DNA from 2 places in the Peribacillus sp. FSL R5-0717 genome. Region 2 is predicted to be linked to the other one. Evidence: a T-box and tRNA genes for the amino acid it is inferred to sense, from the RefSeq annotation. Region 2 holds a T-box; the other holds one or more tRNA genes.
The links. A T-box is a leader RNA that pairs with one kind of tRNA and senses whether it is charged. The one in region 2 lies ahead of argS (arginine--tRNA ligase), so its partner is inferred to be a tRNA-Arg.
Positions count from the first base shown of each region.

Region 1: it encodes a tRNA-Arg, which carries the amino acid that the T-box ahead of argS (arginine--tRNA ligase) is inferred to sense. The anticodon was not compared.

Region 1 is NZ_JBBOOF010000001.1:965,519-969,005, reverse strand. It holds gene NYE65_RS04710 (Ger(x)C family spore germination protein) at 1-343, shown strand, start outside; gene NYE65_RS04705 (XTP/dITP diphosphatase) at 559-1,170, shown strand; gene NYE65_RS04700 (metallophosphoesterase) at 1,173-1,685, shown strand; tRNA gene NYE65_RS04695 (tRNA-Arg) at 1,859-1,932, shown strand; gene NYE65_RS04690 (hypothetical protein) at 2,109-2,309, shown strand; one part of gene NYE65_RS04685 (IS3 family transposase) at 2,819-3,278, shown strand; one part of gene NYE65_RS04685 (IS3 family transposase) at 3,278-3,487, shown strand, end outside.
Region 2 is NZ_JBBOOF010000001.1:1,598,799-1,602,285, reverse strand. It holds gene NYE65_RS07760 (fatty acid desaturase) at 255-1,286, shown strand; gene NYE65_RS07755 (response regulator) at 1,380-1,922, shown strand; T-box leader at 1,990-2,208, shown strand; gene argS (arginine--tRNA ligase) at 2,243-3,487, shown strand, end outside.

The sequences.
Region 1 (3,487 bases), 630 kb from region 2:
TGAAATCATGGACCCCAAAACAAACATCAAAGTATTGGAACAACAAAAGAAACCCTTATATGATTTAGAAGTTAAAGCAAATGGGATATTGAAACGAAATTTAGACAACCTGGATATGGAAAAAATCGAAAAAAAGGTAGAAATAAAAATTAAGCAAGATATTTTGAAGACATTGGAGACGGGGGAAAAAATCAATACAGACCTTTTTAACATAAGTGAAAAGGCATACAGATACCATGTCAATAAGTGGGATAATAAAATTATTAATTCCTTTGATAAGACTTCAATAAATAACATAAAAGTTAATATCCATATTGAACATAGTGAAAATTACAAACGTTAGTTTATAAGTTTCAGGTTATTGCAGGTGAGGGAGTTGTGTTAGACTTAACTTATCTGGAAAGTTCAGCGGCTGTTGTTGATCATGATAGGCAGAGTTGAATCCGTCCGTTGGCACTGGAGAAGAAGCGGCTTTTACATATGACGAATGACTAGCAAATTCTTTCTCAGCCCCAAAAGAGCTCCTGTGCCGATAAAATGAAAAAGGGTGAAATGAAAATGAAGACAGTAATCATTGCAACGAAAAATAAAGGGAAAGCCAAGGAGTTCGAAAGCTTATTTTCTGCTAAAGGTTATGAAGTCAAAACACTTCTCGATGTAGCGGATGCCCCGGATGTGGAGGAAACAGGCACGACCTTTGAAGAAAATGCGATCCTGAAGGCAGAGGCCATTGCCCATCAGCTAGGCCACTTTGTCATTGCTGATGACTCCGGATTGATTGTAGATGCATTGGAGGGCCGTCCAGGCGTTTATTCTGCCCGCTATGCTGGAGAGGCCAAGAGTGATGAAGCAAACACGGAAAAAGTCCTCCGCGAACTGGAAGGCGTGCCAAAAGAGGCTAGGACGGCGAGATTTTATTGCGCCTTGGCACTAGCGTCACCCAACCAGGAAACGATTACGGTATCGGGAACGATGGAAGGCTTGATCACGGAACAGCCCTCAGGAACGAATGGATTTGGTTATGATCCCATCTTTTTTGTAGAGGAACAGGGCAAAACAAACGCTGAATTGACAAAAGAGGAAAAAAACCAAATCAGCCACCGTGCCAACGCGTTGAGGGCTCTAGATGAAAAACTTGATCTATTTCTAAAAAGGGAAGAAGGAATGTGACGATGAAAGTGCTAATAATGAGTGACAGTCATGGCTTAACTCATGAAATCAGCATGATTGCCGAACGTCATAAACAAGAGGTCGCCGCCATGATCCATTGCGGTGATTCAGAGTTGGAAAGAAATGATCCTCACATGGCGGAGTTTTTGGCCGTTGGCGGGAATTGCGACTATGATTCGGCATATCCGGATGATATTGTGGAGAATATCTCAGGCAAGCGTTTCTTCGTTACGCATGGACACCTCTATAACATAAATATGACCTTGATGAACCTATCTTATAAAAGTGAGGAGACAGGGGCGGATATTATTTGCTTTGGTCACTCCCATGCTCCAGGTTCAGAGTGGATTGACGGCAAGCTCTTCATCAACCCGGGAAGCATACGGCAGCCGCGGGGACGAAAAGAGAAAACATACGCCATTTTGGAGATTGGAAATGACCAACTTGAAATCATCTATTATGACCTTGAAGGAAAAATCGTTGAGGATTTAAGAAATGCTTATCAAATGGAATGACTTCATGTATAATGAACAGGAAGCGTTTTTCCCCGCTTCCTGGTTCTTAAAAAAAGAAAAAAACTTTTTTTGAAAAACCGTTGACTTCCTTTTGATATCCTACTATAATAAGAAGTGTCCTAAGGGAACAGTTAAGGTAATACATAAGTTTTACCGCAACTTATATCATAAACGTCTCAGTAGCTCAGCTGGATAGAGCAACGCCCTTCTAAGGCGTCGGTCGGGAGTTCGAATCTCTCCTGGGACACTAACTTAAAAAGCCAAAACCTTCTAAAGGTTTTGGCTTTTTTACTTTTTTGGGTGTTTAAGCTAACGAGGGTCATTTTGATTTGCATCCTTTTAACCATGAAATTTTTTATTTCATATTTATCGCAGGTGGATGACCATTTATGTCGAACTTGTAATAAATAAGGAGATGTTTAAATGAATAAAGATAGATTATTCAAGTTCATTCAAACTTCCACTCGGGGCAATTTCTTCTCAGTCGAAATAACCGAAGATGGAACAGAAGTGGTCCAATTAGCCAAAGAGTTAGAAAAAGAAGGAAGAATAAAGTTGAGGGAATGTAAACGAAAAGAAAAAGGTGTTTATCTGGAAGGAATACTTAAGTTTGTGCCTAGCTAATACTTAATGAGCTCTGCGAAGGATTTTTATAAGGAATTTTATAAAACATCCTTTGCGACAAAATGGGAATGGGAGACCGAACAGTGAGGTGAGGGTTAAAAAAATTCATGAACGGTCGAATATTGTGTGGTTTAGGTCGATAAACAGCTCAGGTCTTTATGGTCTTAACTGTAATCCTCACTGGATTTAAGAAATTTGCACAGCGCTACTGCCGGATTATTGGCAGCCGAGACACCAAAAGTGCTTGCTTTGATGCGACTTGGCAGACAGTCGGCGGAAAGGGAGCGAATTTCTAAATCAACTCCAACTTTCTCAAATAAAAAACTGTAGGCAAAAAGATTTCTATCTGAATTTTTAAACATAGTTGATTGGGTCGGGTGTGCGAGACTCCTGCGGGAATAGCAGTGCCTGGGGCAACGTTCAATTTGTACAAGCTAAAAAAACTGTAGGTAAAATTGAACTGCCCCGTAAATGTTAGACACCAAACTAACATTTACGGGGTGTTTTTTATGGCTAATTTTTCTGCCGAACAGAAAATATTCATTACACGACTTTACCTTGAAGGAAAGCACAGCTATATGGATCTTCAAAAAATATTTGAAGTTTCGTATCAAATGATTCAAGGATGGGTTCGTTTATACCAAATTCAAGGAGTCGATGGATTTAAGAAATCCTATACAAGTTATTCTACGGAGTTTAAAATGGATGTACTTAATTATATGAATGAAACGGGTATATCTTCTTACGACGCAGCCGCAAGGTTTAATATTTCATCTCCAGCGCTAATTCGGACATGGAGAATAAATGTTAATGCCTATGGATTAGATGCCCTAATTTCTAAGAAAAAGGGGAGACCATCCATGAAAAAAGATATCAATCCATCCAAACAAATTGAAGGTTCGGTTAAAGAGCTTGAAGAACGAATTAAACAACTGGAAATGGAGAATGCGTATTTAAAAAAGTTAAATACTTTAGTTCAAATGCAGGAAAAATTACAACCCAAATCAAAGCGCAAGTAATTTATGAACTAAAGTCCATTTATGAGGTTGTGGCCTTAATTAAAGTCGCTGATATTCCACGTAGCACGTACTATTATTGGGAAAAACGCTTGAATCGAGAAGATAAGTATTCGAAGGTAAAAGCCACTATTCAGTCTATCTATCATGAACATAAAGGAC
Region 2 (3,487 bases):
CTTACTGATGGGACTGTAAGCATTGACAGTCCTGTTCTTAAAGTAAGGCCGCCTGTTATTTTGAAGATAACGAAATCCTATATATGTGTACAGGTTAACCGGTTCTTCCTGGTTGGCCTTTTTTACGTTTGTCACTGGAAATGACTTGTATATGACATTTGTCATCTTCTAGTCATGACACCTGGTACTAATAAAATCAGGTTGGATTCTTTATACTATGGATAACGACAAATAAAAGGAAGTGCAATTGAAATATGACCTTGCAAAATACGAAATCCTTGAAAAAACAAATTGCTCCTTTTGAACAATCAACGACAAAGCAAAGTATATGGCAGATCATCAATACCTTGGGGCCGTTCATCATTTTATGGTACCTAGCATATATAAGTCTTTCCGTTTCTTATTGGTTAGCTTTAATCCCAGCTGTGTTTGCTGCTGGATTCTTGACGAGAATATTCATCATTTTTCATGATTGTACGCATCATTCATTTTTCAAAGACCGCCGTGCGAATAGAATCGTCGGTACGATCATGGGTGTTTTGACTTTATTCCCGTTTGATCAATGGGGACATGAGCATTCTGTGCATCACGCAACAAGCGGTAATTTGGATAAGCGGGGTACAGGTGATATTTGGACCCTTACGGTAGATGAGTATTTGGCTGCACCGTTTAAACTTCGTTTTGCTTATCGTTTTTATCGTAATCCATTGGTCATGTTTGGTTTGGGGCCGATTTATGTTTTCCTTCTTAAAAATAGATTTAACCGTAAAGGTGCTAGAAAGAAGGAAAAAAATAATACGTATTTGACGAATGTATTAATCGTCGTTTTTGCGGCATTGCTTTGCCTGGCAGTAGGCTGGCAGTCGTTCCTTCTGGTACAAGGTTCCATTTTCATGATTTCCGGTTCAATCGGCATTTGGCTGTTTTACGTCCAGCACACATTCGAGGACTCTTATTTTGAAGAAAATGAAGAGTGGGAATATGTATTGGCAGCAGTGGAGGGAAGTTCTTTTTATAAGCTTCCAAAACTGATGCAGTTCCTTACTGGCAATATCGGTTACCATCATGTTCACCATTTAAGTCCAAGGGTGCCTAACTATAAATTGGAAATGGCGCATAATAATACGCAGCCTTTAGAGAACGTTCCGACGATCACTCTTGCGACAAGCTTGCGTTCACTCCGTTTCCGTTTATGGGATGAGGAATCCAAGAATTTCGTCAGTTTCAAGGACATAAAATATTTAACGAAAAAAAGTGTTCCCACTCAAATGAAATCTGAACTGTAACGTTCATGTATCATTCCAGACTCCCTTAATAATCCTCGGATTTGGGGAGTCTTTGTTTCATATAAAGAACTCGATAAAGGAGAGAACTTAAAAATGATTCGAATTGTCATTGCAGAAAATCAGCAAATGCTATTAGAGGCAATAAGTTCTCTACTCAATCTTGAAGAAGATATAGAAATTGTCGGGCAAGCCAGTAACGGAGAAGAAGCGATGGCTCTTGTACACCAATTACGGCCTGATGTGTGTATCATGGATATGGAGATGCCTGTAATTAGCGGACTTGAGGCAGCGGAAGCATTAAGGTCAGTTGAATGCAAAGTGGTCATTTTAACGACATTTCGAAGGACTGGTTATTTTCAACTCGCATTAAAGGCTGATGTAAGTGGTTATTTATTGAAGGATAACCCGGGTGAAGAGTTAGCCTGCTCGATTCGCAGCATAATGGATGGCAAGCGAATATACTCCCCGGAGCTTATTGATGGGCCTTCCAGCCATAATGGCCGGGAAATGGGAGTGTTAGGTCTGTTAGCCGATGATCCATCAAATATTGAGCAATCCATTCAAAGCGGCACAATGGGGACAGTACGGAAGTATTTTACGACGATCAAGGATAAAATGAAGTTACCGGCTGGTTAGGATTTGTTTCTTAAATTGTGTTGACACGTTTTTTTAAATTGTGTACGATGGATTAAATTATAATATTGAAAATTCTGTGATGAAGAGAGTAGTTCATTTTGAAATGGAAAGCGAGTTAGGGATGGTGGGAGCCTAATGCAGGTCGGATGAATGAAGCGCACTTTGGAGAAATTTCTTGAAACGTTCAGTAGGGAATATCGGGGAGTCACCTCGTTAACAATGGAAAGTGGCCGCAATTTGTGGCAACTAGAGTGGTACCACGGGAATTCATGCTCTCGTCTCTTATTTAGAGGCGGGGGCTTTTTTGTTTAGGAGGGAAAATGTCGATGAATAAACCAATTGCAGAATTGATTTCAACTGCTTTGAATAATGAAATGCCAGCAAGTGAAATAGAAAAATTAATGGAAAAGCCGAAATTGATGGAGTTAGGTGATGTCGCCTTTCCGTGCTTTACTCTTGCGAAAAAATTCAAAAAATCGCCTCAGGTGATTGCGTCGGAAATAGCTCAACAACTAAACAGTACGTTGATTCAAGAAGTGAACGTAGTGGGAGGTTATCTGAATATCTTCGTCAATCAACAGATGGTGACGGAAAACGTGCTGCAAACGATATTAAGGGAAAAGGATCAGTATGGTTCGATGCAGCCTGGACAGGGTAATGTCGTGATTGATTATTCCTCCCCGAATATTGCCAAGCCTTTTTCCATGGGGCACTTACGCTCTACGGTCATAGGGAATGCACTGGCCAACATTGCCGAAAAAAACGGCTATAATGCCGTTCGTATCAATCATTTAGGAGATTGGGGCACGCAATTCGGTAAGTTGATTGTTGCGTATAAGCTGTGGGGAGACAAAGAGGCAATCGAAGCTTCTCCGATTCAGGAATTATTGAAAATCTATGTGAAGTTCCATGAAAGAGCAGAAACCGATGAATCGTTGAATGAACAAGCACGCGCAAGCTTCAAGTCGCTTGAAGACGGGGACGAGGAAGCACTGGCATTGTGGAAATGGTTCAGGGATGCGTCTTTAAAAGAATTCGAGACGATTTATGATTTATTGGGCATCCGTTTTGATTCCTATGCCGGTGAAGCATTTTACAATGACAAAATGGATGCGGTTGTCGGGGAACTAAAAGAAAAAGGCCTGCTTGCCCTTTCAGAAGGTGCCTATGTCGTGCAATTGGAAGATATGCCGCCTTGTTTGATTACGAAAACCGATGGTGCGACACTTTATGCCACACGTGATTTAGCTGCTGCCATGTATCGTAAAAAACAGTATGAGGCAAAGAAAACATTTTATGTGGTCGGAAATGAACAATCCCTGCACTTTAAACAGCTCTTTAACGTCATTGAAAAAATGGGGTATGAGTGGTCAAAAGAATTACAGCACGTAGCATTTGGCATGATGCTAAAAGACGGTAAGAAAATGTCGACCCGTAAAGGGAAAGTCGTGCTGCTTGCGGATGTATTGGCAGAGGCGATCGAAACTGCAAAGCGCAATATTGAAGAAAAAAATCAAGCGCTTGAACAGAAAGAACTGGTTGCAAGACAAGTCGGTGTCGGAGCG